Regions from separate parts of the Mesorhizobium sp. P2_C7 genome, predicted to be linked through region 3. Evidence: riboswitches for the same ligand, from Rfam matches in the RefSeq annotation. Region 3 holds a riboswitch; each other region holds the start of a gene.
What was found. Region 3 has a riboswitch for cobalamin ahead of AC1D2G_RS30370 (CbtB domain-containing protein). Riboswitches for the same ligand answer to the same signal wherever they lie in the genome.
Positions count from the first base shown of each region.

Region 1 (9,998 bases), on a different contig from region 3:
GCAAGCCGGTGTTCCTGTCCAACAATGCCGGCGGTATCCTCGGCGGCATCTCGACCGGCCAGGCGATCATCGCCCGTTTCGCCGTCAAGCCGACCTCGTCGATCCTGACGCCGCGAAAGTCGATCGACAGGGACGGCAACGACGTCGAGATCATGACCAAGGGCCGTCACGATCCCTGCGTCGGTATCCGCGCCGTGCCGATCGGCGAGGCGATGGTTGCCTGCGCCATTGCCGATCATTATCTGCGTCATCGGGGACAGACAGGTAGGGGAGTAGGGGAGTAGGGGAATATGTCACGCTACCCGCCCGAGACAGCCATTTTTTCCTTTTCCCTACTCCCATACTGCCCTACTCCCTTATTCCCCTGCGAGTGAAACGAGCGCCTATGCCTTACGATCAGAAGAAAATCGTCGAAGCCTTGCGCGCTTTCGAGCGCGGCGAGATCGTCGTTGTCATGGACGATGATGGACGCGAGAACGAGGGTGACCTGATCGTCGCCGCCGTCCATTGCACGCCGGAGAAGATGGCGTTCATCATCCGTCACACCTCCGGCATCGTCTGCACGCCGATGCCGCGCGAGGAGGCCAAGCGGCTCAACCTGGCGCCGATGGTGGCCGACAATGATTCCGCCCACACCACTGCCTTCACCGTCAGCGTCGATTTCAAGCACGGCACGACAACAGGCATTTCGGCCGAGGACCGCACGCTGACCGTGCGCAATCTCGCCAACGGCAATGTCGGCGGCTCGGATTTCGTCCGCCCCGGCCACATTTTCCCGCTGATCGCGCGCGAAGGCGGCGTGCTGATGCGCTCGGGTCATACCGAAGCCGCGGTCGATCTGTGCAAGCTCGCCGGTCTGGCACCGGTCGGCGTCATTTCGGAACTGGTCAATGACGACGGCACCGTCAAGCGTGGCCCGCAGGTCTCGGCCTTTGCTGAAGAGCATGGTCTCAAACAGGTTTCGGTCGCCGACCTCATTGCCTACCGGCAACGCAAGGAAACGCTGGTCGAACGCGTGGCTTGCTCGGAAATCGACACGCTCGGCGGCAAGGCGCAGGTCTTCACCTACACGCTGCCCTGGGACCCCATGCATCACGTCGCCATTGTCTTCGGCGACATCCGCGACGGCGAGGAGGTGCCGGTGCGCCTCCATTCCGAGGATGTGGTGACCGACGTGTTCGGCACCAGCCACCGGCTCGACGGCATCATGAAGGCGATGGGCGAGCGCAGGCGTGGCGTCATCGTCTACCTGCGCGAGGGCTCGGTCGGCGTCGCCCATCAGGAGCGCAAGCGGCCTGCGAGCGGCGACCGCGAGGATCACGAAGAGGCGCGCCGCCGTGAGAACGAATGGCGCGAAATCGGCCTCGGTGCGCAGATCCTCAAGGATCTCGGCATTTCCTCGATCAATCTGATCGCTTCGCGCGAACGCCACTATGTCGGTCTCGAGGGCTTCGGCATCCATATCGCCAAGACCGAGATTCTCTGAAGGGCAACTGCTGGGGATAGAGCCCAGTCTGTTTGAAACCGGGCCCTTCGGGGGATCATTCGGCGGGAACGGCGCCTGCTTCACATCCTTCCAAGGCGCATTCAGGCGTGGCCAGGCTGCGCTGACCAAGCAACACGGTGACCAGCGCGATCGTGCCGGCCGCAACCGACACCCAGAATCCGTTCTGGGCGCCGAACGCATCCACCACTGAGCCGGCCGCGAACGAGCCCAGGGCCATGCCGATGCCGATCCCGGTGGTCACCCAGGTGATGCCCTCGGTCAGCATCGCCTCCGGCACATGCCGTTCGATCAGGCCGAACGCCGTGATGAAGGTCGGCGAGATCGCCACGCCGCTGACGAAGACGGTCAACGCCAGCAGCGGCACCGTGCCGGCGGTGAGCGGCAGCAAGGTGCTCAGCGCGATGATGGCGATTGCGATGGCAAGCTGGCGTTGCAGCGGTGCTTTCAGGTTGAGCGCGCCGACGATGATGCCGAGCACGAACGATCCCAGCGCGTAGACACCAATGACTAGGCTTGCGGCGCCTGGCTGGCCAAGTTCCTTGGTGATCGCCACGGTGCTCACTTCCGTCGTCGCGAAGGTCGCGCCGATGAAGATCAGGGCAAAGGTGATGATCTGCACCGGCCGCAGGCGGATTGCCGAGCCGCGCGACCCATGTTCCACCGGCCGCACTTGCGGCTCGGTTGAGCGCTGCAAGATGAACGCCGTCGAACCGAAAGCGAGAAACAGCGTGCTCGCCAGCATTCCCGCTTCCGGGAACAGGGCGGCACTCAGGCCGACCGACAGCGATGCGCCGGCAATGTAGACCAGTTCGTCAGCAGCCGACTCGAAGGCGAACGCGGTGTTCATCTCCGGCCGTCCGCGAAAAATCTCGGTCCAGCGTGCGCGCACCATTGCCGGGATGCTGGGCATCGCCGCCGCCAGCAGCGCCGACACGAACAGCGTCCATACAGGCCAGTCCTGATTGGCCGCCGCAATCAGGACCGCGAAAGCGAGCACCGAGATGATCGTGGCGGGCACGACGATCCGCGTCTGGCCAAGGCGATCGACAAGCCTTGATATTTGCGGCGCCACGAAAGCGTTGGCCAGCGCGAATGTCGCGGAGACCGCGCCGGCCAGCCAGTATTCGCCACGCGTCTGCGACAGCATCGCCACGATGCCGATTGGCGCCATCGCGATCGGCAGCCGCGCCATGAAGCCCGCTGCTGCAAAGCCCTTGGCGCCAGGGGCGCGAAAGATCTCCGAATAGGGATTTTGCATGGTCCGGTTCCTCGACAAGGACGGATTCGACAATTACATACGATGCGTATGATTGTTAGATAGATCATACGCGGCGTATGTCAATTGGCATACGAAGCGTATGTTGGTAGGTCCAGGAGCCATGCACAAACCTCGCAAGGAGATGATCGCAGAGACGCGCGCCAAGTTGATCGCGGCCGCCCGGCATGCCTTCGGCACGATCGGCTATGCCCAGGCGTCGATGGATGATTTCACCGCTTCGGCCGGGCTGACACGTGGTGCACTCTATCATCACTTCGGCGACAAGAAGGGCTTGCTGCAGGCGGTCATCGCCGAAATCGACGGTGAGATGGCGGCGCGCGTGAACGAAGTGGCGTCGAGAGCACCGACCCGCTGGCAGCATTTCGTCGACGAATGCACGACCTATATCGAAATGGCGTTGGAGCCGGAAATCCAGCGCATCATGTTCCGGGATGGCCCGGCCGTGCTGGGGGATCCTGCACAATGGCCGAATGCCAATGCATGTGTCGGTTCAATGACCGATCATCTGACCAGGCTGCAGGAGGAGGGCGTGGTCGTTCCCAGCCTCGACCCCGAGACTGCCTCGCGGCTGATCAACGGGGCGAGCAGCCAGGCAGCGCAGCGGATCGCCAATTCGAGCGACCCCGAAGCGACGTCGAAGAAGGTGGTGGCGGCCTTCAAGCAGTTGCTCGAAGGCTTGCTCAAGAAGCAGGGTTCCCAGCCGGTCTGAAATCCCCTTGCTGGTCTGGCGCGCCACTCCCACGATTGACAACAGCCGGTTTCAGCGCATCCTCTCGCGCCATCTCTGAGGGGAGATTCGGGGCATGTGGGATTTCGATATCAGCAGGTCGGTGTCCATCATGATGCGGACCTGGCCCTTCATTGTCTTTCGCATGATCGTCTATTTCGGCATCACGCTGGCCTATATCGTGGCGACCGGCACGGGCGCCTCCGTTGGCTACGGCGTTGGCCATATTTCCGCCGATCCCGACGGGCCGCTGTCCTTTGCCTTGTGGGGCGGCGTGGTCGGCTTCGGCGTCGTCTCGATCGCCGTCTACTGGATCCGGGAATACATCCTCTATGTCGTCAAGGCCGGCCATATCGCCGTCATGGTCCATCTGGTCGACGGCCGCGACATTCCCGACGGCCAGGACCAGATTGCCTATGCCAAGGACATCGTGACCCAGCGTTTTGCCGAGGCCAACATCCTTTTCGTCGTCGGCCAACTGGTCAAGGGCGCCATTCGCGCCATCACAGGGCTGCTCGGCGGCATCGCCGCCTTCCTGCCGATCCCGGGCTTGAACGGCCTGGTCAGCTTCGTCAACACGGTGATCCGCCTGTCGTTGACCTATGTCGACGAGATCATCCTCGGCTACAACATCCGCATCAATTCATCCTCGCCGTTCGAGACTGCCCGCCAAGGCGTCGTGCTCTATGCCCAGAACGGCAAGATCATGGTCAAGAACGCCGTTTGGCTGGCGGTCATCATGTGGGGCGTCTCGTTTGTCATTTTCCTGCTGATGCTGGCGCCCGCCGGCGCGATTCTTTTCTTCATGCCCGGGCAGCTTGCCGGCTGGGCCTTCGTGCTCGCCATCGTCTTCGCCTGGGCCTTCAAGGCGGCGTTCATCGAACCATTTGCCATCGCCTGCCTGATGCAGGTCTACTTCAGGACCATCGAGGGCCAGGTGCCCGATCCCGCCTGGGACGCCCGGCTGGCCGAGGCGTCGTCGAAGTTCAGGGAACTCAAGGACAAGGCGCTGGCCTCCTTCGGCGGTTCGCGCTGGGGCACGGCCGGCGCGACGCGCTGATCGGCAGTGGTCGCCGGCGCGGCATCGACCCCGTTGAGGCGCGCCACGGTCGATTTGAGCAACGCTTCACCTTGCCCGCAAAAGGTCTCGCTCATGATCAGTTCCGGCAGCGGCAAGCGGCGGCCCCAGCCATGCGCTTCGAGGTCCGGCTTTGGCGCGAACTCGGAAACACGGCCGACGCAGAGATAGGCGACCGGCGTAACATGCTCGGGAATTGACAGCAGGCTTTTCAATGCCTGCGCCTCGATGATGCTGACCCAGCCGACCCCGACACCCTCGGCGCGCGCCGCCAGCCAGAAGTTCTGCACCGCGCAAACCGTGCTGTAGAGGTCCATCTCCGGATTGTGCCAGCGCCCCAGCGGCGAACCCTTCGAACGCTGCCGGTCGCAGGTGATGCAGATGTTGAGCGCGCTTTCGCAGATGCCTTCCAGCTTGAGCTTGCGGTAGAGCGCCTGTCGTTCTTCCGCGATGGCCGGCAGTTCCTGCTCTCGCGCCGCCAGGAACAGGTCACGCACTTTTTCCCGTCGCTCGGCATCGCGAATGACGATGAAATTCCAAGGCTGCATGAAGCCGACCGACGGCGCATGGTGCGCGGCAAGCAGCAGCCGCGCCAGCACCTCATCGTCGAGCGGGGCTGGCAGGAAATGGCCGCGCACGTCGCGCCGCGTGAACATGGCGCGATAGACCGCATCGCGCGCACTCTGGTCAAATCCGTCGCCAACAGAGGCGGTCATGTGTGTTGGCATCGCGTGTCCCCTTGCGATTGCTGTGGATGTCTTCCGCCTGACCATGCGGATGACGATGCCTGCCAGGCCGGTCTTCTGGCTTGGGATCAACCCGCGTCCGGTGCCTTCCCGTCATCGACAGTGGCATTTACCGGCGCGGTCCCCCTTACAGCGTTGGGCACGCCACGGAGTTCAACCGTGTTCCCGATTCTCCCGCTTGCGGCGGGCACCAGGCAGTGGCGGCGACCTTACGCCGAAGCGCTGACGACGCCAATGCCTGCAGCGACACCAATGGACGCATGTGTGATTTTCCCCAGCCATCAGGCCACAACGCATGGCCATCGCGACGTCGGGGCACTAGATAGGGAAGATGACCACACGTCTCTATACCCATCCGATCTTCCTTGAGCACATCACGCCCCCCGGTCACCCTGAGCGGCCGGATCGCTTGCGCGCCATCGAGCGGGTGCTTGACGATGAAGCTTTTGTCGCGCTCGATCGCATCAAGGCGCCGGAAGGCGACGAGGCCACCATTCTCTACGCGCATCCCGCCGATTTCGTCGCCCGCGTCCGCGCCGCCATTCCCGACGAGGGCATCGCCCGCATCGACGCCGACACGTCAGTCAGCCCGAAGAGCTGGCAAGCGGCGATAACCGCGATCGGCGCCGCCAACGCCGCCGTAGACGATGTCTTTGCCGGCCGCGCCGACAACGTCTTCGTCGCCGCGCGGCCGCCCGGCCACCATGCCGAAAAAACCACGGCCATGGGCTTCTGCCTCTTCAACACGGCGGCGATCGCCGCGCGCTATGCGCAGAAGAAACATGGCGTCGAGCGCGTTGCGGTCGTCGACTGGGACGTCCATCACGGCAACGGCACGCAGGACATTTTCTGGGACGATCCGTCGGTGCTCTATTGCTCGACGCACCAGATGCCGCTTTATCCCGGCACCGGGGCGAAGAGCGAGACCGGCGCCGGCAACATCGTCAACGCGCCGCTGGCGCCGCAGACCGGCAGCGAGGTTTTTCGCGATGCCTTGCTGTCGCGTATCCTGCCGGCGCTCGACAATTTCGCGCCCGACCTGATCATCATTTCGGCGGGGTTCGACGCGCACCATCGCGATCCGCTGGCCGAGATCAATCTGACCGAGGATGATTTCGACTGGGCGACCGGCCAGCTGATGCAGCGCGCCACACGCCACAGCGGCAACCGGCTCGTCAGCCTGCTCGAGGGTGGCTACGATCTGCAGGGACTGGCATTTTCGGTCGCCGCCCATGTCGGGCGACTGATGAAAGGGTGAATGATGGCTGGAGAGACCAACGAAGACGTCAAGGCGATGAGCTTCGAGCAGGCACTCGACGCGCTGGAAAAGATCGTCGATGATCTGGAGCGTGGCGACGTGCCGCTCGACCAGTCGATCAGGATCTATGAGCGCGGCGAGGCGCTGAAGGCGCATTGCGACCGGCTGCTGAAGGCCGCCGAGGACAAGGTCGAGAAGATCAGGCTGTCGCGCGACGGCAAGCCGGTTGGAGCCGAGCCGCTCGACGCCGACTGAGTCATGCTTCCCGAACGATGGTCTTGCCTCACCGGCTTTTGGACATGATCATAGTCGAGGATAGCAGCCGTCCCGATTGAAACGGCTTCAGGACAAGAGGAGGTTCGGAAACGATGTGCAGAAACATCAAGACCCTGTTCAATTTTGATCCGCCGGCAACCAATGACGAGGTGCGCGACGCCGCACTTCAGTTTGTCCGCAAATTGAGCGGAACGACGCGACCTTCGAAGCAGAACCAGCACGCCTTCGATCATGCGGTCGAAGCCATCGCGGCATCGGCGCGTGAGCTTCTCGATTCCCTCGAAACCCATCAGCATCCTCGCAATCGCGAAGAGGTGGCCGCCAAGGCGCGCGCGAAATCAGCGATCCGTTTTGCCTGATGCGACAAGCAGGCACGGCCGCTGACAAGGAGAGTCCATGAGCTTCTTCCCCGGGAAAGACCCTGAAGTCGGCGACGCCTTTGCCAGCGACCAGATCGAGCTGATGGTCATTCCGAACGCCAAGGACATCGGTGGTTTCCAGGTACGCCGCGCATTGCCGACCGCCAAAAGACGGCTCGTCGGGCCTTTCATCTTCTTCGACCGCATGGGCCCGGCGATCCTGCGCGCGGGCCAGGCGCTCGATGTCCGTCCGCATCCGCATATCGGGCTGTCGACGGTGACCTATCTGTTCGACGGCAAGATCAGGCATCGCGATTCACTCGGCACCGAAATGGTCATCCAGCCCGGCGACGTGAATTTGATGACCGCTGGCCGCGGCATCGTCCATTCCGAGCGCACGCCGGAGGAATTGCGTGGCGCGCCGATGTCGGTCTCCGGCCTGCAGACATGGCTGGCACTGCCGGACGGCAAGGAGGAAGTGGCACCGGTTTTCGAGAACACCGCTGCCTTGCGCCTCCCCGAGATCGATGCCGAAGGCGTCACCGGGCGCGTCGTCATCGGCGACTTCCAGGGACTGCGGTCGCCGGTGAGGGCTCACTCCGAGACGCTTTATGCCGACCTCAGGCTGGCGCCGGGCGCCAGCGTGAAAATCCCGGCCGATGCGGAAGAGCGCGCCATCTACACGCTGGAGGGCGACGTTTCGATTTCAGGCGATGTTTTTCCAGCCGAGCGACTGCTGGTGTTCCGGCCAGGCGACGAGATCGTCGTATCGTCGGAAGGCGGCGCCCATTTCATGCTGTTCGGCGGCGCCTCGCTCGGCTCGAAGCGTTACATCTGGTGGAATTTCGTCTCGTCCTCCAAGGAGCGCATCGAACAGGCCAAGCAAGAATGGAAGACGGGCCGCTTCGATATCGTTCCTGGCGATGAGGAAGAATTCATCCCGCTGCCGGAAAGCTGATGCATGTCGCCCAAAAGTGACCCGGTTTTGGGAGAACGACATACATAAGGCAAAGACCTAAAGCCTGATCCGCGTCACTGACACGCATTTACTTTCGCCGGCCGGCGGCCTATCTCGCCCATGAACAGAAAGCCTGAGTAGGCCTACCCTTGAACGCAACGCCGCATACGCCCCTTCTCGACAAGGTCCGCATCCCGGCCGACCTGCGCACGCTTGCCGAGAGCGAATTGCCGCAACTGGCATCCGAGCTTCGTGCCGAACTGATCGACGCGGTGTCCCACACCGGCGGCCATCTTGGCGCCGGCCTTGGCGTGGTCGAGCTGACAGTCGCGCTGCATTATGTCTTCAACACCCCGGATGACCGGCTGATCTGGGATGTCGGCCACCAGGCCTATCCGCACAAGATCCTGACCGGCCGTCGCGACCGTATCCGCACCTTGCGCCAGGAAGGGGGCCTGTCCGGCTTCACCCGCCGCGCCGAGAGCGAATACGATCCCTTCGGTGCCGCTCACTCCTCGACATCGATATCGGCCGGCCTCGGCATGGCCGCCGCCCGCGATCTCTCCGGCGGCCGCAACAACGTCATCGCCGTCATCGGCGATGGTGCCATGTCGGCCGGCATGGCATACGAGGCGATGAACAATGCCGGCGCGCTCGATGCCCGGCTGATCGTCATCCTCAACGACAACGACATGTCGATTGCGCCGCCGACCGGCGCGATGAGCGCCTATCTGGCGCGTCTGGCCTCGGGCAAGACCTATGTCGGCCTGCGCGACTTCGGTAAGAAACTGACCTCTTATCTCGGCAAGCGCGCCGACCGTGCGATCACCCGGGCGGTCGAGCATGCACGCGGCTACGTCACCGGCGGCACGCTCTTCGAGGAACTCGGCTTCTATCACATCGGCCCGATCGACGGTCACAACCTCGAGCATCTGATCCCGGTCCTGAAGAACGTCCGCGACAATGGCGAAGGCCCGGTGCTGATCCATGTCGTCACCCAGAAGGGCAAGGGCTACGCGCCGGCTGAAGCCGCCGCAGACAAGTATCACGGCGTCAACAAGTTCGATGTCATCACCGGAGCGCAGGCGAAGGCGCCGGCCAACGCGCCGGCCTACACCAAGGTCTTCGCCGAAAGCCTGGTTAGGGAAGGCCGCGAGGACGACCGCATCGTCGCCGTCACCGCAGCCATGCCGAGCGGCACCGGCCTCGACCTGTTCGGTGAAGCATTTCCCTCGCGGATCTTCGATGTCGGCATCGCCGAACAGCACGCGGTGACCTTCGCCGCCGGCCTCGCCACCGAAGGTTACAAGCCGTTCGCCGCGATCTATTCGACCTTCCTGCAGCGCGCCTACGACCAGGTCGTCCACGACGTCGCGATCCAGAAACTACCGGTGCGCTTTCCCATCGACCGCGCCGGCTTCGTCGGCGCCGATGGCGCCACCCATTGCGGCGCCTTTGACACCACCTTCCTGGCAACCTTGCCCGGTTTCGTGGTGATGGCAGCAGCAGACGAGGCGGAACTGCGCCACATGGTGCGCACCGCGGCAAGCTATGATGACGGCCCGATCGCCTTCCGCTATCCGCGTGGCAACGGCGTCGGCGTCGACATGCCGGAGCGCGGCGCGGTGCTCGAAATCGGCAAGGGCCGTATCGTCAGGGAAGGCACCAAGGTGGCACTCCTGTCCTTCGGCACGCGGCTGCAGGATTGCCTGATCGCCGCCGAGGAGCTTGGCGCGGCCGGGCTTTCCACCACGGTCGCCGATGCCCGTTTCGCCAAGCCGCTCGATGAGGATCTGATCCGCCGGCTGGC
Region 1 covers NZ_JBFUDW010000007.1:307,482-317,479, forward strand. The annotation lists gene aroC (chorismate synthase) at 1-284, shown strand, start outside; gene ribB (3,4-dihydroxy-2-butanone-4-phosphate synthase) at 386-1,486, shown strand; gene AC1D2G_RS17360 (MFS transporter) at 1,542-2,765, opposite strand; gene AC1D2G_RS17365 (TetR/AcrR family transcriptional regulator) at 2,887-3,495, shown strand; gene AC1D2G_RS17370 (hypothetical protein) at 3,590-4,573, shown strand; partial or broken gene bluB (5,6-dimethylbenzimidazole synthase) at 4,690-5,364, opposite strand; cobalamin riboswitch at 5,368-5,547, opposite strand; gene AC1D2G_RS17380 (histone deacetylase family protein) at 5,669-6,595, shown strand; gene AC1D2G_RS17385 (exodeoxyribonuclease VII small subunit) at 6,599-6,850, shown strand; gene AC1D2G_RS17390 (DUF2277 domain-containing protein) at 6,964-7,230, shown strand; gene AC1D2G_RS17395 (pirin family protein) at 7,268-8,188, shown strand; gene dxs (1-deoxy-D-xylulose-5-phosphate synthase) at 8,338-9,998, shown strand, end outside.
Region 1: linked by a shared signal. The riboswitch ahead of bluB (5,6-dimethylbenzimidazole synthase) and the one ahead of AC1D2G_RS30370 (CbtB domain-containing protein) in region 3 are both predicted to bind cobalamin.

Region 2 (9,998 bases), on a different contig from region 3:
CCGATGCCGGCATCGAGCCGCCGACCGCCTTCACGCTGGCGCATTCCTTCGACGGCTATTCCACCAACGTGCCGACCAAGGACCTCACCGCCGGCAAGGCGATGGTGGCTCTGCTTTACGAAGGCAAGCCGATCACGCCTGACCATGGCGGCCCGGCGCGGCTGCTGGTGCCGCATCTCTATTTCTGGAAATCGGCCAAATGGCTGAACGGCCTGCAGTTCACCGAGCGCGATGAGCCGGGTTTCTGGGAATTGCGCGGCTATCACATCTATGGCGACCCTTGGCGCGAGCAGCGCTACACGAACGATCCATGAGCGACGCTGCGGCAGTGCAATCGCCCTGGCAGACAGTCAGGATCGTCCGTATCGAAAAGCGCACGCCGCGTGTCACCAGCTTCTTTTTCCAGCCATCGCGGCCTTTCACCTATCTTGCCGGTCAGCATGTCGACGTCAGGCTGACGGCGCCGGACGGCTATCAGGCGCGCCGCTCTTATTCCATTGCCTCCGCGCCCGGAGATGGCGGGGTGATCGAACTGGCGATCGAAAAACTCGACGATGGCGAGGTCTCGCCCTTTTTCCACGACGTCGCAGCAATTGGCGACGAGGTCGAACTGCGCGGGCCGCTCGGCGGGCATTTCATCTGGCCCGATGTCGATAGCGGGCCGGTTTTGCTGGTCGGGGGTGGTTCGGGCGTCGTGCCTTTGATGGCGATGGTCCGTCACCGCGCCAGGCGCAATTCGGTAGTGCCCGTCACCCTGGTCTTTTCAGCGCGGATCTGGGACGAGGTGATTTTTCGTGACGAACTGGTTGCCCTCGACGATCGCAAGGACGGCTTCGACCTGGTGCTGACCCTGACGCGCGAAGCCGCACGCCGTCCAGCCGATTATTCGCGGCGGGTGGACGTTGCCATGATGGTGCAATCCATGGCGCACCTGCCCGGACCGCCTGATATCGCCTTCGTCTGCGGCTCCAACGCCTTCGTTTCGGCCGCCGCCCAAGCGCTGATCGATGCCGGCGTCGCAGCGGAGATCATCCGCACCGAGCGCTACGGAGTTTGAACGGACACGGCATTTCGAGAGGTTTCCCGTGTCGTCGTTCTGAGCCTTGGCATCGCCCGGCGGTCACGCCTCGATTTCGAGCGCAGAAAGCGGCTTCGAGCAGCAGGCGAGGATAAAGCCGTCGTCGATTTCGTGATCGAGGATGCCACCATTGTGGCTCATCTCGACATCGCCGGCGACCTTCTTCACCTTGCAGGTTCCGCAGAGGCCGAACTCGCAGGCGGCGGGTATCCGCACGCCCGAGGCGCGAGCCGTCTGCAGCACGGTCTGGCCGGCGACGCATTCGGCCTCGACATCCGAGAGCGAAAACCGGATCGGCGTCGCGGCTTCGACGACAATCGCGGCGCCGTCTTCCGCCGGCGAGGTGAATGGTGCCGGGATCTCCTCCACGACAGGCGCCGCAAAGCTCTCCTGATGGTATTTCGTCATGTCGAAGCCGGCGGCGTCCAGCATGCCGCGCACGGCGCGCATGAAGGGATCGGGGCCGCAGCAGAAGATTTCACGCTCGCGGAAATCGGGCGCCAGCAAGGGCAGCCGGATCGCGTCGATGCGGCCCATATGGCCGAACCAGCCCTCGCGGCTGGACCGCTCCTCGATCATGAAGCCGAGCGACAGGCCCGGCATGCGGCTGCCGAGCAGTTCGAGTTCCTTGCGGAAAATGATCTCTTCCGGGCGCCGCGCGCAATTGACGAAGCCGACATCGGTCCATGGCGCGCAGTCGTTCAGCCAGCGCAGCATCGACATCATCGGCGTCACGCCCGAGCCGGCTGAAATGAACAGGTACTTGGCGGCCGGGTGGCTGTGCAGCGAAAAGTCGCCTGTCGGCCCATAGGCCTTGACGTGCGAGCCCGGCGTCAGATGGTCGAACATCCAGCGTGTGCCGATGCTGCCCGCTTGAGCCTTGATCGTCACCGCGATCGAGAACGGCCGCGATGGCGACGACGACAGCGTATAGGTGCGCATCAGCGGCCCGTCGGCGGTCGGCAGTTCCAGCGTCACGAACTGGCCGGGCTTGTAGCGGAACCAGGTCTGGTTGTCGGAGCGGAAGGTGAAGGTCTTCACATCAGGCGCTTCGTCGCTGACGCCGATCACCTCCAGCACCTGGAGCCGGTCGTTCCAGGGCGTCATCTGGTCGAGATGGCGATAGAGGCCGAGATCCGTCATCGCATTCATCCTCTTGTCCTCACTCTTGCCCTGTGCATGTCGAGTTCCCAAAACCGCTGCGCACTTTTGGGCGACATGCACTATGCAACGCTGCGCAGCGCCGGCCGGCCGCCTTCGGCAAGGCGCGGGCCGATGAACGACGCGTACCACTCGACGAACTGGATGACGCCACCCTCATGCAGCTCCGAATAAGGGCCGGGCTCGTAGGCAGGCGACAGGATGCCGAAGGCGTTTTCCTCGACGATCCGCCGGTCCTGGTCGTTGGTCTCGGTCCAGACGTGGGTGAGTTCGTCGAGATCGTAATCGATGCCTTCGACCGCATCCTTGTGAACCAGCCATTTGGTCGTCACCGCGGTCTCCGTGGCGCTGATCGGCAACACCCGGAAGGTGACGGCGTGGTCGCCCAGAATGTGGTTCCAGGTCGTCGGATAGTGATAGAGCAGCAAGGAACCGATGCGGTCGGTCGAAACGCTGTCGGACAGGTTCTTCTTGACCGCACGCTTTCCCGTCATCGTGTAGCTGACGGCATCGCGCAGCAGCGGCGCGCGGGTGGCGCGGTACTGTCCGGCCGGATCGATGCGGAATTTGCTCGGCAGGCCGGCCGCTTCGCATTTCGCCCAGTGCGCAAGCATTTCCGGGTCGCTGTCGGCGCCTTGCACGCCGGTCACCGTGGGTGCCTCTGGAAAAGTCTTGCAGAGCTCCGGATGATTGCCGGCGCAATGATAGCACTCGCGGTTGTTTTCCCAGACCAGCTTCCAGTTGCCCTTCTCAACAATGGTCGATTCGAACGCCACCTTGGCCTCGCGCAGCCGGTGCGGCAAAAGGTAGGGCTCGATCATCGCGCGCATCGGTGCGAAATCCGCCGGCTCCTTGGCCAGGCAGATGAAAATGTAGCCGCCGACGCTTTCACAGGCGACGGGCTTTAAGCCGAACTGGCTCTTGTCGAAACCGTCGGCCATCTGCCTGGCAAACAAGAGCCTTCCGTCCAACTCGTAGGTCCATTGGTGATAGGGGCAGACCAGCTTTGCCGCCGTGCCCTTGTCGGAATTGCAGACGCGGCTGCCGCGATGGCGGCAGGAATTGTGGAAGGCGTTGATATTGCCCTTCTGGTCGCGGACAAGCACGACTGGATAGTCGCCAATCTGCGCCGTGATGTAGCTGCCCGGCTTCGGCAGCTCGCAATCATGACCGATGAACAGCCAGTCGCGATACCAGATCAGCTCCATGTCGAGCTTGAAATAGTCTGGATCGGTGTAGAAGGGCTGTCCTAGCGAAAAGCCTTGCCGCCGGCCACTCAAGAGCCTCAGCATGTCGTTGCGAGCATCCATGTCCTGTCCTCGTTTCTAAGGACTGAACTGGTGGTGACGGAGGAAGGATTGGACGCAGGCCGGCGATGCGCCGGACATGCACTATCCGCCTCTTGACCGCCCACCGCGATCAGTCGAGTCTAGACATCTCGGGCTGGTTTCCGGGCTCTGGAGTTGTCCTTGCGGACCATCGCGACACCTTCCCAGGCTGACGCCCAGTGGTCTCCCGTTGCGACTTGAACTCCACCACCGTTGCGGGGGCAGCGCCGGATTCTGACCGGCTTCCCAATTCTCCGCCTCGTCGTCACGAAGCGGCACCTGAGATGACATGATCTAATCACGATCGCGGGCGCGTCATCGGCATGAAAACGACATCGTATCCATGCGGCGCGACACGCTTGCGAAACGTTCCGGTCGGTGATCGCGAAGCGGAAGCCTTTCTCTTGGGCAACCATAGCCGGCTCCAATCTCGCCGAAACCGACCCCTTGCCAGGAAGCAGAAAAGGTTAACGGTATCGAAAAGTGACTATTAGCTGCCGCAAAAATCGAACCGAACGGTTCGTTTCTGTTGACTGTGCGTGCAGGACTTGTGAACGCTGGGCCTCCGACACAGTTGGTGATCGGGGTACCTGTTTCGTACAACTCTTTGATATGAATTAGAAAAACATTGAGTGTGGAAACCCCTGGCGCAATTTCAAGTGGTGGATTCTTGGTCCACGCGGAACAACTTCGTGATTGGAAATGGCTGGATGGCTCTCCCACATCGGGGCTGTCCGAACGACGCGATTTCTTCCCAAGACACGCCGCTAGACGGACGGCAAAAATAAGAAATACTGGAGTACCAAAAAATGAAAAAGATCATCCTCACTGCCGCCGCCCTTCTGGCCATTTCCGGCAGCGCCTTCGCGAACAGCGACCACTATGGTTCGAATGCCCCGGCAGCCACCGCTGCTGTCGACAGCTCGTACACTGCTTCGACCAAGAAGTCGGAGCCGGCTGCTCAGACGCCTGCCCAGGGTAGCAACCGTAACCTCTTCGGCAATAACTAACAGCCGATTCCCAGAAGGCGGCGGGCTCTCCCGCCGTCCTGGCGAAATCCAGAATTCAGGAGATTTGAAATGAAGAAGATCATGCTTGCTGCCGCCGCCGTCGTGGCGATCTCCGGCAGCGCTTTCGCCGCCAGCGACAACTACGGTTCGAATGGCGCCAACCAGCCTGCCGTCGGTTCGGTTGACAACTCTCAAACGGGCTCGATCCGCAACAGCGGTGGTTTCGTCGGCAAGCTGCTCAATTCGTCGGGTGACGTAGAGAAGTCCGCCCCTCAGAGCGCCGACCGCGACCTCTTCGGCAATCGCTAACAGCCGAAGTTGATTTCCAAAAAAGAGCGGCGGGCCTGGCCCGCCGCTCTTTTCGTGTCGAGACTTGGTTCTGTCTCAAGCCGCCTTTACTTCCGGCTGACGGAGCGAGAAGGAGTGCCCGTCCGCGTCGAAGATGTGAAGGTCGTTGGCGTCCGCGCTCAGCCGCAGCGTCGCACCGCGCTTGACCTCGACATTGCCAGGCAGCTTGGTCACCAGCGGCAGGTCGGCGCGGCCGATGTCGACATAGACAAGCTGGACTTCGCCGAGTTGTTCGACATAGTCGACCGTTCCCTCGAACAGATACTCCGTGCCGCTGGCGATGATCAGATCTTCCGGCCGCACGCCGAAACTCACCGCGGCACCCTTTGCCGAAGCCGGCGTTGCGATCGGCACGCTTGCCTTGCGGCCGCCGACATGGCTGACGACGGTCGGGTTTCCGGTCTTGTCGATGGTCGCCGGCAGGATGTTCATGGCCGGCGAGCCGATGAACTGGGCGACAAACAAATTGCCGGGCTTCTTGTAGAGGTCCATCGGCGTGCCGACCTGCTCGATATGGCCTTCCTTGAGCACCACGATGCGATCGGCCAGCGTCATCGCCTCGACCTGGTCGTGGGTGACGTAGATCATGGTCGTGTTGGGCATCGATTCCTTGAGTTTGGCGATCTCGATGCGGGTGGCGACACGCAGCGCCGCGTCAAGGTTCGACAGCGGCTCGTCGAACAGGAACACCTTCGGGTTGCGCACGATGGCGCGGCCGATGGCGACGCGCTGGCGCTGGCCGCCCGACATGGCCTTGGGCAGGCGATCGAGATATTTGGTCAGCTGCAGGATTTCCGCGGCCTGCTTCACGCGGCGGTCGATCTCGGCCTTGTTCTCCTTGCCGATCTTCATCGAGAACGCCATGTTGTCGTACACCGTCATGTGCGGGTAGAGCGCGTAGGACTGGAACACCATGGCGATGCCCCGCTTCGACGGCGGCACGTCGTTGACGACCTCGCCGGCGATCTTGAGTTCGCCGGAGGTGATTTCCTCCAGCCCGGCGATCGACCTCAGCAATGTCGACTTGCCGCAGCCCGACGGGCCGACAAAGACGATGAACTCGCCCGACTTTATATCGAGGTCGATGCCGTGGAGAATGTTCAGATTGCCGTAGGACTTCTTCACTTGTCTTAGCGTGACATCGGCCATTGGTTTCCTCCCAGTGATTTGAAATTCAAGTGATCTGAAGTTCAGTCGATGCGCCCAAACCAGGCGCCGTAGCCGTTGAGCTGTATGGAACCGCTGCTCGCCTGCCCCGAAAATCCGTGTCCCGGCAAAGGTTGCAGCGATCGGTTGCCAAGCTCAATCCTGGTTGGCTTGGCTGCCAGATTGAAGACGCAGACGACCTGCTCATTGCCTGCGCGGCGTGTGAAGGCGACGGTGTCGCCCTCGCTTTCGATGAATGTGATGTCGCCCTTGGCCAGCGCCGGATGGGCACGGCGGAAGGTGAGAAAGCGCCGGTAGTGCTCGAGCAGCGAGCTCTCGTCGCCCTGCTGGACATTGACCGCTTGCGACAGGTGCTTGGCCGGCACCGGCAGCCATGGCTTGGCCGAGGAGAAGCCGCCATTCCTGGCGCTGCCGTCCCACACCATCGGCGTGCGGCAGCCGTCGCGGCCCTTGAATTCCGGCCAGAAGCGGATGCCGTAGGGGTCCTGCAAATCCTCGAAGTGGAGGTCGGCCTCACCGAGCCCAAGCTCCTCGCCCTGGTAGATGCAGACCGAGCCACGCAGCGACATCAGCAGCGCCGAGATGACCTTGAGATAGGCGGTCGTGTCGGCTTCGCCTGCCGCCCAGCGCGAGGCCGGGCGCATCACGTCATGGTTGGAAAAGGCCCAGCACGACCAGCCGTCGCTGGCGACCTTGCCGAACGATTCCAGCACCGAGCGGACCTTGGCCGCGCTGATCTTTTCCGGCGCCAGGAAGTCGAACGAGTAGCACATGTGCACGCGCTTGCCGCCGGCGGTATAGGCCGCCACCACTTCCAACCCACGTTGCGAATCGCCGACTTCGCCGACCGCCGCGGTGGCCGGATACTCATCGAGCAGGGCGCGGAAGCGTTCGAGGAAGCCGAGGTTTTCCGGACGGCTCTTGTCGTAGAGATGGTCCTGGTAGTTGTAGGGATTGACCGCGGGTGCGGTCTGGTCGTTGCGCTGCTCGGGCGGCAGCGGCGGATTGTTCTCCAGGCCCTGGCTGTGGAAGTAGAAATTGATGGTGTCGAGCCGGAAGCCGTCGACGCCGCGCTCCAGCCAGAAGCGGGTGACGTCGAGCAGCGCGTTCTGGACCTCATGGTTGTGGAAGTTGAGATCGGGCTGCTCGGCCAGGAAGTTGTGCAGGTAATATTGCTGGCGGCTGGTGTCCCATTGCCAGGCCGAGCCGCCGAAGATCGACAGCCAGTTGTTGGGCGGCGTGCCGTCCGGCCTGGCGTCCGCCCAGACATACCAGTCTGCCTTCGCGTTGGTGCGGCTCGAACGGCTTTCCTTGAACCATGGGTGGTTGTCGGCAGTGTGCGACAGCACCTCGTCGATCATCACCTTCAAGCCCAGCCTGTGTGCCTCGGCGGTCAGCGCGTCGAAGTCGGCCAGCGTGCCGAACATCGGATCGACGTCGCAGTAATCGGTGACGTCGTAACCGAAATCCTTCATCGGCGATTTGAAGAACGGCGAGATCCAGATGGCATCCGCACCGAGTGCCGCGATGTAGGGGAGCCGGCCGATGATGCCCTTCAGGTCGCCGATGCCGTCGCCGTTCGAGTCCTGGTAGCTGCGCGGATAGATCTGGTAGATCACCGCACCTCGCCACCAGTCGCGATCGACGGCGAGGTCAGGCTTCGAACTGGCCTTCAAAGCGGATTGCATGGTCTCAGCCTCCTTTCACCGAGCCGGCAAGCAGCCCGCGGACAAAATAGCGCTGCAGCGAGAAGAACACGATCAGCGGCACGATGATGGTCACGAAAGCCGATGTCGTAAGGATCTCCCAGTCGCCGCCACGTGAGCCAAGCAGCGCGTTGAGCTTGGCGGTCAGCACGATCTGGTCTGCCTCCGTACCCAGGAAAACCATCGCGACCAGCAGATCGTTCCATACCCACAGGAATTGGAAGATGGCAAACGAGGCCAGCACCGGGAACGACAGCGGCAGCACGATCTTGACGAAGATCTCGAAATCGCTGGCGCCGTCGATGCGCGCCGATTCCATGATTTCGCGCGGCAGGCCGGCAATGTAGCTGCGCAACAGGTAGATGGCGAAGGGCAGGCCGAAGCCGGTATGCGCCAGCCAGATGCCTAGATAGGTTTTCGACGGCATGCCGAAGAAGGCGCCGACGCCGTTGTAGAGCTTCAACAGCGGGATCAGCGACATCTGCAGCGGCACCACCAGCAGGCCGATGATGACCGCGATCAGCAGCGCTCGGCCGGGAAAGCGCATCCAGGCCAGTGCATAGGCGGCAAAGGCGGCGATCAGGATCGGGATGACGGTCGCCGGTATGGTGACAGTCAGCGAATTCATGAACGACCGTCCGATGCCTTCCGAGAACAGCACAGTCTTGTAGTTGTCGGTGGTGAATTTAGGTGGCGCCGACGAGGCATAATAGACGCGCTGGCCGCGATCGCCTTCGAAGGCCTTCGGCGATTGCATGATGAAACTGCCGTCGGCATTGAGCTGCAGGGTGACGCCGTCGCCGAGATCGGCCGATGTGCCGGCGGGGTATTGCGTTGGTGCTGCCGACTTGACGCCGAAAGCGCTGATGTTGCGGACAGGGCTGTTGCCGAAGATGTTGCCTTGAAGGACGAACTTGCCGTCCTTTTCGACTTGCATCGAGGCCGCCGGCAGCCGGCTGGCTTCCGTCTGGGTGGAACTGGAGAACGAATTCCACCAGCCCGAGGCGATGATCTGGTCCTTGTCGCGCAGCGACGAGACCAGGATGCCGAGCGTCGGTATGGTCCAGATGGCGACGAAGATGAGGACGGCAATATGGACGCCGAAGCGGCTGGCGAAGGAATTTCCGGTCGCAACGGCCATCTCAATGTCCTCCCGTCTCTTTGTTCGCCTGGCGGATGTTCCAGACCATGATCGGAATGACCGCGATCATGATGATGATGGCGATGGTGGCGCCGCGGCCGAAATCGCCGCCGCCACGGAACATCCAGTCGAACATCAGGTTGGCCAGCACCTGGCTGTTCCACTGGCCGTTGGTCATGGTCAGCACGATGTCGAACACTTTGAGCACCAGGATGGTGATCGTCGTCCAGACGACGGCGATGGTGCCCCAGATCTGCGGTACCATGATCTTCCAGAAGATCTGGAACGGATTGGCGCCGTCGATGACGGCGGCTTCCAGAGTTTCTTCCGGGATGCCGCGCAAGGCCGAAGACAGGATGACCATGGCAAAGCCGGTCTGGATCCAGATCAGGATCACCATCAGGAAGAAATTGTTCCAGAACGGCAGTGATATCCAGACCTGCGGCTGGCCGCCGAAATGCTGGATGATGGCGTTGAGCAGGCCGATCTGGGTCTGGCCCTCGCCACGGTACTCGTAGATGAATTTCCAGATGACGCTGGCGCCGACGAAGGAGATCGCCAAAGGCAGGAAGATCAGGCTCTTGGCGACCGTGCCCCACCCGATCTTGTCGGTGAGCACGGCGATGATCAGCCCGAGGAAGGTGCAGGCGGCCGGCACCACAGCCAGCCAGACGATGTTGTTGAGGATCGAGTTGCGGAACTCGCGATCGCCGAAGGCCCATTCATAGTTGGCGAGGCCGACGAAGTTTATGCCGCCGCGATCGAGGAACGACAGCCGCAGCGTCTCGACCACTGGATAGATGAGGTAGATGGTCAGGATGATCATCGCCGGACCGACGAACAGCCACGGCCTGACCAGCCCTTGCCGGCGCAGATTGTCGATGGCAGCAGCGCCGGCGACGCCGCGCGACGGGAATATCAGGTCGACCAGCTTGTTGGCGCCCCAGAAATAGGCGACGCAACCGCCGACCCCGACGATGATGACGAATATGGCCGAGAAAATCTGAGCCGCCATGGGTCCCTCTCCCTGCGCATGATCCCGACAAGGAATGACCTTGG
Region 2 covers NZ_JBFUDW010000001.1:986,733-996,730, forward strand. The annotation lists gene AC1D2G_RS04760 (sulfite oxidase-like oxidoreductase) at 1-314, shown strand, start outside; gene AC1D2G_RS04765 (ferredoxin reductase) at 311-1,057, shown strand; gene AC1D2G_RS04770 (FAD-binding oxidoreductase) at 1,121-2,221, opposite strand; gene AC1D2G_RS04775 (aromatic ring-hydroxylating oxygenase subunit alpha) at 2,302-3,549, opposite strand; cobalamin riboswitch at 3,664-3,865, opposite strand; gene AC1D2G_RS04780 (DUF680 domain-containing protein) at 4,377-4,577, shown strand; gene AC1D2G_RS04785 (DUF680 domain-containing protein) at 4,647-4,886, shown strand; gene AC1D2G_RS04790 (ABC transporter ATP-binding protein) at 4,962-6,074, opposite strand; gene bglA (beta-galactosidase BglA) at 6,116-7,780, opposite strand; gene AC1D2G_RS04800 (carbohydrate ABC transporter permease) at 7,785-8,939, opposite strand; gene AC1D2G_RS04805 (carbohydrate ABC transporter permease) at 8,941-9,954, opposite strand.
Region 2: linked by a shared signal. The riboswitch ahead of AC1D2G_RS04775 (aromatic ring-hydroxylating oxygenase subunit alpha) and the one ahead of AC1D2G_RS30370 (CbtB domain-containing protein) in region 3 are both predicted to bind cobalamin.

Region 3 (9,998 bases):
CCGCATCTGCCGGTCTCGACCGACACTGCGATCATGAACGGCATGCTCGACACAGTGATTGCCCGCCTTCCAGACGACCTCGACATCCGCATCCTGCCGGTGCAGGCGGTGGGCAAGTCGAACGAACATCTTCACGCGCGAGGCACCCTCACCCTGCCGGCAACGACGCTGGTCGACGCCTGGACCGAACTTGGCCTGTCGATCGCACGGGCCGGCGTGCGCAAGCTGATCGTCGTCAATTCGCATGGCGGCAATGAAGAGATCATGGGCATCGTCACGCGCGAACTGCGCGTGCGCGAAAACATGCTGGCGGTGAAGACCAGCTGGCAGCGCTTTGGCCGCCCGGCGGGCATGTACACCGAGATCGAGGACCGTCAGGGCATCCATGGCGGCGATGTCGAGACGTCGCTGATGCTGCATTTCCGGCCGGATCTCGTCGACATGGGCAAGGCCGACAATTTCGTTTCCAATGTCGCGAAGGCTGAAAAGGAATTTGCGCTGCTGCGCCATATCGGCACCCATGCCTTTGCCTGGATCGCCAGCGATCTCAACCCGAATGGCGTGGTCGGCGACGCCAGCATCGCCACGGCCGAGAAAGGCCGGCTGACATCAGAACATCAGGCCGACGGTTTCATCAGCCTGCTGCGCGATGTGCGTAAGGCAAAGCTTGCCGACTGGCTGAAATAGCACTCCCGTCTCAGGGCAGGTCACCTGAATATCAACATGTCCTAGATGTCGATCTTCAGCGCAAAGGGCGCTCCTTCAAAAGCGTCGGCGCCGCGCCCGATCGCCTGGATCGCCTCGATCATGCGGCCATTGCGGTCGAGCAGCACATCGGCCACTGCAATCAACCGCGGGTTGGGCGTCGCCGAGGGCGACAGTGCCCGTAGCGTCTGCGCCAGTTCGGCTTCGTCGCGCTTCGGTGCCAATGCCGCGGCGATGATGTAGGCCGAAGCGGTCGAGCGGCTGATGCCGGCATAGCAATGCACGACCATCGGCTTTGCCCGGTCCCATCGGCGCGCGAAATCAAGCAGGTTGCGGACATGCTCCTCGCCCGGCATGGTCATGCCGTCCTGCGCCACCGCAATGTCGTGCATGACCAGATGCAGATGATTCTCCCGGGCGATCGAGGCCGGCCGCACAACGTCGGTTCCAGCGGCGAGCAGCGACAGCATGCGGTCGGCGCCGGTCCGTGCCACGGTTTCCTCGACCTTCGCCAGAGAGCAGACATGGATCATTGTTTCGAACCCTTCGATCGATCCTCGCGCCGGGACGCCCATTCGGCAAGAGCGGATTCGAGCCGCTGCCATTCCACCTCGCTCCCCGGCAGGCCGGCGCGCAAGACGCCAGGACGGTCGGCAAAATGGCGCAGCAGGATGCCGCGCTCGCCAAGTGTGGCGAACAGGTCGGCGGCATCCGGCAAGCGGAGATAGCGGAACAATGTGGTGCCGCCCGCGACAGCAGCGCCGAAGCGGCCGAACAGCACATCAAGCCGTGCCGATGCCTCCGCAAGGGATGCCCGCATCGCGTCCTGCCAGTCGATATCGGCAAGCGCGCGGATGCCATATTCCAGCGCCGGGCCGGCGACGGCCCATGGTCCGAATTGCGTGTCCAGCCGGCCGACCGTCGCCGCATCGGAAAGCGCAAAACCGAGCCGCAGCCCGGCCAGGCCAAAGAACTTGCCGAACGAGCGCAGCACCACGATGCCGCCCTGGCTGACATCGCCTGCGAGGCTGTGCTGACGCGGGCCGACATCCATGAACGCCTCGTCGACGACCAGCAGCCCGCCCTTGGCGCGCAGCCCTGCGGCGAGTGCCAGCAGCCTGTCGCGCGCGATGATGCGCCCATCCGGATTGTTGGGATTGACGATGATGGCAAGGTCGGCTTCCGCCAATACTTCGAAATCGCCGACCTCCGTCACCGCGTGCCCGGCGATCGCCGCTGCCCGCGCATGTTCGGCATAGGTCGGACCCAGCACCAGCGCCTTGCCGGGCGCGATCAGCGATGCGACGCGCGGCAACAGGATCTGCGTGCCGGGTGCCGCGACAAGGTTGGCCGGCGATGGCGCTCCATAGGCGCTCGCCGCGATCTCGACCAGCTCGCTGGCACGCGTTGCCTCCGGCAGCCGCGACAGGATGGTGGCGGGCAGCTCGAAAAGCGGGTAGGAGTGCGGATTGATACCGGTCGAGAGGTCGACGAAAGGCTGCGGCGCGTTGGGGAAAAGCGCCCTCGCCCGGCCGAGACTTCCACCATGGTCCACCGCCGCCCCATCAAGAAGCTTCATGTCAATCCTGATCGCTTTCCTGTCATTGGCCGCTGAATTCGTCCTGGGTTACCCGGACTGGCTGTTTCGCGCCATCGGCCATCCGGTGACGTGGTTCGGCAGGCTGATATCCTTTCTCGACGGCCGGCTCAACCGCGCCACTGATCCCGACGCGCTGCGTCGCAAGCGTGGTGTCCAGGCGCTGTTGGTCATCGTGCTGGTGCCGGCGGCGATCGGGCTCGGCGTGCAGATCCTGCTCTGGTTCGTTCCCATGGGATTGATCGTTGCCGCCCTTCTGGCGACATCGCTTCTGTCGCAGAAGAGCCTCTACGAGCATGTCGAGGCCGTGGCCGACGCGCTCGACACAGGTGGCCTGGCTCTTGGACGCATCGCCGTCTCGCGCATCGTCGGCCGCGATCCCGAATCGCTGGACCGGGCCGGTGTCAGCCGCGCGGCGATCGAGAGCCTGGCCGAGAATTTTTCCGACGGCATCGTTGCTCCCGCCTTCTGGACCGGCGTCGGCGGGTTGGCCGGAGGCGCTGCCTACAAGGCAGCCAACACCGCCGATTCGATGATCGGCCACCGCACCCCGCGCCACGAAGCGTTCGGCTGGGCGGCGGCGCGCTTCGACGATTGGATCAACCTGCCGGCATCGCGGCTGACGGCGCTGTTGATCGTGCTGGCCGCATTCCTCGTCAGGGGTGCTGATGCGAAAAACGCCTGGCATGCCGTGTGGCGCGACGCGAAAAAACACCGCTCGCCCAATGCCGGCTGGCCGGAAGCGGCGATGGCCGGCGCGCTCGGCCTGGCGCTTGCTGGACCACGCAGCTATGGCGGCGTGCTGGTCGACGACGTCTTCATGGGCGAAGGCGGCCGCCGCGAAGCCGACAGCATCGACATCAGGCAGGCGCTGAAACTCTATCGTGTCGCCGATTATCTGCTGATCGCGCTGTTCGGTTTGGTCTCGGCAATCGTCATCGTCGCGTGATCGGGCCTGCTGGTTAAGGCTAATCAGAACTCGATGCCTTGCTGCGCCTTCACGCCCGCCGAGAAATGGTGCTTGGTCACACCCATCTCGGTGACGAGGTCGGCCGCCTCGACCAGTGCCGGCTTGGCGTTGCGGCCGGTGACGACGACATGCAGGCCCTCGCGCCGCGCCTTCAGCGCCGCAACCACTTTGTCGAGATCGAGATAATCGTAGCGCAGCGCGATGTTCAGTTCGTCGAGCACCAGCAGGCTGATCGATGGATCGGCCATCAGTTCGAGCACTTTGGCCCATGCGGCTTCGGCTGCGGCAATGTCGCGCTTCAGATCCTGGGTTTCCCAGGTGAACCCCTCGCCCATGGCGTGCCAGACGACGCGGTCGCCAAAGGCGGCGAAGGCATCCTTCTCGCCGGTGTGCCATTTGCCCTTGATGAACTGGACGACGCCGACACGCTTGCCGTAGCCGAGCATCCGCAGCGCCAGACCAAAAGCGGCGGTGGTCTTGCCCTTGCCCGGCCCGGTGTTGACGATCAGCAGCCCCTTCTCGATCGTCTTGGCCGCCACCTCGGCATCCTGCACCGCCTTGCGCTTGGCCATCTTGGCGCGGTGGCGTTCTTCATCCCGGTCGGTCTTGTTGTCGATATCGGTCATTTCATTTCACCTTGAGCGGCAGCCCCGCCACCATCAGCAGCACCGTGTCGGCGACAGCGGCCACCTGCTGGTTGAGTCGGCCGGCGGCATCGCGAAAACGGCGCGCCAGTGCGTTGTCCGGCACGATGCCTTGGCCGACTTCATTGGACACGACGAACCAGGGCCCGCGCGGCCGCGACAGCACGTCCGCCAGCCGACGGCATTCAAGGTCGAGGTCGTGTTCGGCCAGCATATGATTGGTCAGCCACAGTGTCAGGCAGTCGACAAGCACCGGCTGATCGTCCGGCAAAGCCTCGAGCGTGCCGGCGAGATCGAGCGGTGCGTCGATGGTCGCCCAGCCCTCGCCGCGCCGCGAGCGGTGCAACGCGATACGCTCACGCATTTCGTCATCATAGGCTTGCGCCGTGGCGATATAGGTCCATGGCGAGGGTGGAACTGTCGCCAGGGTTTCGGCATGCGCGCTCTTGCCGGAGCGCGCACCGCCGATGATGAAGGTCAGCTTGCTGCGATCAGGCAAAGCTGTCGCGCAGGCTGGTCGCGGTGCCGGTGAAGCGGCCGCGCACCACGCCGACGACGGCGCCGAGCACCAGCCAGAACACCAGGTTGGTCACTGTGACCGCCACCACGAACTGGTGGTGCAGGCCTTCCGGGATCGGCGTCTCGAAACTGTCGGGCTGCGGTGCGCCGACAATATGCGGCGCGACGATCAGCAGGACGGCAAGGATCGCGAGCGGCAGCGACTTGCGGAACGCAATCAGGCCGAGACCCGCCGCGGTCGCCACCACGGTTGCCCACCACCAGATCTGGCGCTGCGTGAGATCGGCCGCCGGCATCGCGGGCAATTCCGGTGGCAGGCCGAGGCCTGGTGCCAGCGTGAACACGGCAAAGCCGGCGAGGCCCCAGAACACGCCCTGGCGCCAATTGCCGATGCCGCCGGCGAATTCGGAAACCGCGACCAGGATCAGCGCAAAACCGATGCCGGTGACGATATTGGCGACAACGCTGAAGGCGAAACGCTCGAAACCGTCGGCCGGCGCCCAGCCTTCGTCTTCCGCGGTCGGAGTGGCTGCTTCCGCAGGCGCCGGGGCGGCAGAGCTCATTGCATTCGCCGCCTGAGCGGCTGTGCTCATGGCGCTGGTATCGGTTGCAGCCGTAGCGGCATGGTCATGATGGTGGCCGCCGCCGGCCTGTTCGTAGACTTCCGCCTTGAGGATCAGCGGCACGGTGGCATAGGCCTGCAGGCAGGCGAGAACGACGCCGGCCACGAGCCCTGCGATCGCCGCGATGAACACGACGTTGCGAAACAGGTTCATGATGTCAAATCCTCGTCAGTGGCAGGGAAACGCCATCGAATGGCGATAGTCGTGAGCCGCATTGTGGACCGCATCGATATGCGAGAAGCCGACAAAGCCGACAACGAAGATGCCGAGCAGCGCCACGAGTGCAAGCTGCATGAAGCGCGACTGCGAGGAGACGGAGGCGCCGAGGGAGACGGAAGCGGTAGTCATGTCTTGTCCTTTCACCCTCCACCCGAGGGCATCGAAGTCAGTTTCCTGTCGCCGGCAGGTCTCCTGGCTCGCGGATCAGCGCCCTTCCCCACCTTCCCGAAGAGAAACCTTCAGTGGCATATGGAGAGGACTACCGCACACAGTTGCGGGGGCAGCCACGGCATTGGGCAACAAGTCCGCCCGCACCGCATTCCCTCTTGGCTCCAAACGGAACCGACGACAAGCGCGACTATAGGGAAAATCGCCGCGACCGGCAAACCAAATTCCGCCGACAACCAGCGCGATTGCGCCATCCAGATAAATCGGGTCTCCGGCACAACAATTGACAATTCCCGTGGTCAGGTGTCGGCTGACAAATCCACAGGAAGCCAGCCATGCAGCCCATTGCAAGCGAGCGCGATCCCTACAACGGCCTGACCCGGGCCGAACCGACGCTGCCATCGTCGGCCTATTGGGATGCGGACAGTTATCAGCGCGATCTCGACGCCATCTGGTACAAAAGCTGGCTGCTCGTTTGCCGCGAGGCCGACCTTGCGCAGCCGCTTTCTTTCCGCACCTTCCGCGTCGGCACGCAGGAAATTTTCGTACTGCGCGACGAAACTGGCGAATTGCGCGCTTTTCACAACACTTGCCGCCATCGCGGCTCGCAGCTTTGCCAGGAAGGCGAAGGCCGGCTGAAGGCGCGGCTCATCACCTGCCCCTACCACGCCTGGTCCTATTCGCTGCGCGGCGACCTCGTGCGCGTGCCGTCGAAGTCGCTGCCGGAAGGCTTCGACAAGGCCGATCATCCACTCTATCGCGTGGCGCTCTCGATGTGGCGCGGTTTTGTCTTCGTCAATCTGCAAGAGGACGCCGCCGGCTCGGCGGAAACATCCTTCGATCCGGCGTCCGGCAGTCTCGCCAACTGGCCGCTGGAAACGCTTGTTACCGGCCATGTGCTGCGCAAGGTAATGAACTGCAACTGGAAGATCTTTTGGGAAAACTTCAACGAGTGCCTGCATTGTCCGGGCGTCCACAAGGACCTGTCGCGGCTGGTGCCGATCTATGGCCGCGGCCTGATGGGCCGCCATGACGATCCCGAATGGTCCCGCCACGCCGACAATGACGCGCCGGAGTTTTCCGGCGGCCTGCGCGCCGGCGCGCAGACATGGTCGCGCGACGGACAGGCGCATGGGCCGGTCTTCACCGGCCTCACATCAGCCGAACGCGCCGCCGGCCAGACCTACGCCACCAACCTGCCGTCGATGTTCATCGTCGGCCATGTCGACTATATCAGGACCGTGCGGCTGGTGCCGCTTGGCCCCGAGCAGACCGAGCTTGTCGCCGAATGGCTGTTTGCGCCCGAGGCGCTTGATGCAACCGACATCGACAACATCGTCGCCTTCGGCAAACAGGTGCTGGAGGAGGATGCAGGGATCTGCGAGGTCAATCAGAAAGGTCTGCGCTCGATGCGCCATGCGGCCGGCGTGCTGATGCCCGAGGAGTACGACCTGCACCGCTTCCACAACTGGATCCGCGAGCGGCACGCAGCAGCTACCCCCAAGCCGTGAAGATCACAGCGATTTCGGCAGGTATCGCCAGGTCACGAAGCCGCAGACCGCCGCCAGCAGGCCGAGCGTGACGAACACCGAGCCCAGCCCGAAGAACGCCAGCACCACCGAATAGACCAGCGGCGGCGTCAGTTCGGAAAAGTCGAGATAGGTGCGATAGACCGCCGCCATCTGCGACCTTTCATAGGATCGCACCGAGCGCATGAAGGCGGTCGAGCCCAGTGCATCGAGCGCGATGGTGAAGAAAGCGCCGCAGAGCAGAAAGGCGCCGGTGAGCAGCGGCACGGTTTGGCCGACCGCACCCGCCGCCAGCAGCATGGCCGACATGGCGAAGTAGGCAAATGTCATGGTTCGGCGGCCACCGAAGCGCTTGCCCGCCTTACCCCAGAAGATGGCCATGAACAGCAGCGCATTGCCGGCCGAAACCAAAAGACCGCCGGCCAGCTTGCCCTCGCCGGTGATGACCATGAACAGCGGCCCGTAGACGAAGAACGTCGTCCAGAAACAGGAGCGGCCAAAGGCTATCAGCCAGGCCAGCCGCAACCTGGGCTGGGCGACGAAGCGGCCGATATTGGCGAGCGGATTGGCCGGCCGCGTCTTGCCAGGGCGGATCGATGGGTTGTCGCCCAGGCGGTAGGTCCAGAACAGCGCCAGCAAGGCCAGCGCGAACACCGCCACCGCACCATGCGCGGCGTAGATGCCGAAGCGCGTGTAGAGGAAGATGCCGAGCGTCGGCCCGCCGGTCCAGGCCAACATCGACCACGCCATGCGCAGTGATTCGGCCTGCATGAAATCGGTCTTGCGGATGTGGTCCATGATGTAGAGGTTGAGCGTGATCGACAGCGCGCTGGCGCCCATCACGCGGCACAGCATGCCGGCCAATTGTCCGGCAAGCGTATGGGTGACGAAGAACAGCGAGCCGATGGCCAGCAGGCAGGCGCCTGCCGTGTAGACCCAGCGCCGGGCAAAGCGTCGGATCAGCATCGGCATGAACAGCGTCACCGACAGGCCGAGCATCGCCACGATGGTGTAGAGGATCGAGACGATCTGCTCGTTATGCAGGATCTCGTAGGCCTGGATTGGGATGACGCTCGACACCGTGGCGCGGGCGAAGGATTCGACCGCATAGAGCGAGGCGAAGGTGCGCGCGTCGGCCGGCCGCAAGGCCGGCAGCCAGACCGGGTGGCGCACATGGGTGGACATTGCTTCCCCAAAGCAGAATCAGCGGGTCAAATCTGCCGTGGTGATTCCTGCGCGGGTAACAGGAAACCGACGCCTATCCGGCAAAAGCGAAGTCGGCCAAAGGCTTTCCGGCACTGGCCTAAAGCGGCGCCTGATCCAGCGTCTGCAGCGCAGCCTATACCCGAAGCTGCCGGCCTTCTTTTGTCCGGGGCAACCGTGATAGTCGTCTTGCGGGGCTGAATCAGAAATACGAGACCATGAGCATCCACACGCCGACCGCACCCGTTCAGGATCGACCGAAGCGCATCGTCGCCATCGACATCGTGCGCGGCATCGCGCTCATCGCCATGGCGAGCTATCATTTCACCTGGGACCTGGAATTCTTCGGCTATACCGACCCGGGCCTCACCGCCTTCGGCTGGTGGAAGATCTACGCGCGCTGCATCGCCTCGACCTTCCTGTTCCTGGTCGGCGTCAGCCTGTACCTCGCCCATGGCCGGCAAATCCGCTGGAACGGCTTCTGGAGGCGCTTCGCCATGGTCGCCGGAGCGGCGATCGCCATCTCGGTTGTCACCCGCATTGCCACCCCGGACGGTTTTATCTTCTTCGGCATCCTGCACGAGATCGCGCTGGCCAGCCTGCTCGGCCTCGCCTTCCTGCGGCTGCCGGCGCTGCTGACGCTGCTTGTGGCAGCGCTGGTCATCGCAGCACCCGTCTATCTGCGCTTCGAGGCCTTCGACCATCCATGGCTGTGGTGGATCGGCCTGTCGGCGATCAATCCGCGTTCCAACGACTACGTTCCGCTGTTTCCGTGGTTCGGCGCCGTACTTGCAGGCATCGCGGTGACGAAACTCGCCTCCGCTTCGGGCCTGCTTGCCCGGCTTGCCGAATTGGCACCCGGCCGCTGGGCCAACCCGCTGGTCTTCATCGGCCGTCACAGCCTGGCCTTCTACCTGATCCACCAGCCGCTTTTGATCGGCTGTGTGTGGCTGTTCGCCCAAGTCATGCCGGCCAAGGTCGAAACCCCGCAGGTGAACTTCCTGAAGACCTGCCAGCTGTCTTGCGAGCAGTCGCGCGACACCGAATTCTGTTCGAGCTACTGTGTCTGCATGCTCGACACGCTCGAGAGCGAAGCCTCACTTGATCGGCTCTACAACAACGACCAGACTGCCGAATGGAAGACGCATATATCCGATCTCGCCGGTATGTGCACCGCCAAGACCGAAGACAAGATGACGGAGGGAGGGGTCAAATGACCGAGAACCAGCCGAAGGCAGGGCTCATACCGTGGCCGCCGGTGATCTACGTTGCTGCCATCGCCATCAGCATCGCACTCGGCCTGCTCTATCCCCTGCCCTGGATTGGCGATCTTTTGGGCGATATCCTGTTCGCCGCCGGCTGGGTGGCCCTGTTCGGCGTCGCGGCACTCTGGTTCACCGCGATCCGCACCATGATTCGGGCCAAGACCACGCTCAATCCCAACGCGGTGCCCGATCACCTGGTTACCACGGGCCCCTTCGGCATCACCCGCAATCCGATGTATCTGGCCAACACGCTGCTGTTGATCGGCGTCGCCTTTGTCTCGGGGATCGTATGGTTCCTGCCGCTCGCCTTCATCGCGGCCTATGCCACGCAGAAGGTCGCGATCGAGGGCGAGGAAAAGGTGCTGGCGGCGAAATTCGGCAAGAAATACCGGGACTACGCCAAGAGAGTGCGGCGCTGGATTTGAACAGCGCTACGTATTGACGCCGAGTTCGACGAGCCGCTCGACGCAGGATTCCTCGGCCTGGTCGAGTTCGGCCAGCGTCTCCTCGAGGTCGCGGCGCTTCTGCCGCAGGTCCTCGCGCTTTTCCTCGATGC
Region 3 covers NZ_JBFUDW010000019.1:57,186-67,183, forward strand. The annotation lists gene AC1D2G_RS30335 (creatininase family protein) at 1-687, shown strand, start outside; gene AC1D2G_RS30340 (tyrosine phosphatase family protein) at 729-1,238, opposite strand; gene cobD (threonine-phosphate decarboxylase CobD) at 1,235-2,284, opposite strand; gene cbiB (adenosylcobinamide-phosphate synthase CbiB) at 2,283-3,251, shown strand; gene cobO (cob(I)yrinic acid a,c-diamide adenosyltransferase) at 3,275-3,898, opposite strand; gene cobU (bifunctional adenosylcobinamide kinase/adenosylcobinamide-phosphate guanylyltransferase) at 3,900-4,415, opposite strand; gene AC1D2G_RS30365 (CbtA family protein) at 4,408-5,211, opposite strand; gene AC1D2G_RS30370 (CbtB domain-containing protein) at 5,227-5,406, opposite strand; cobalamin riboswitch at 5,443-5,639, opposite strand; gene AC1D2G_RS30375 (aromatic ring-hydroxylating oxygenase subunit alpha) at 5,781-6,956, shown strand; gene AC1D2G_RS30380 (MFS transporter) at 6,960-8,159, opposite strand; gene AC1D2G_RS30385 (heparan-alpha-glucosaminide N-acetyltransferase) at 8,396-9,394, shown strand; gene AC1D2G_RS30390 (methyltransferase family protein) at 9,391-9,867, shown strand; gene AC1D2G_RS30395 (MerR family transcriptional regulator) at 9,874-9,998, opposite strand, start outside.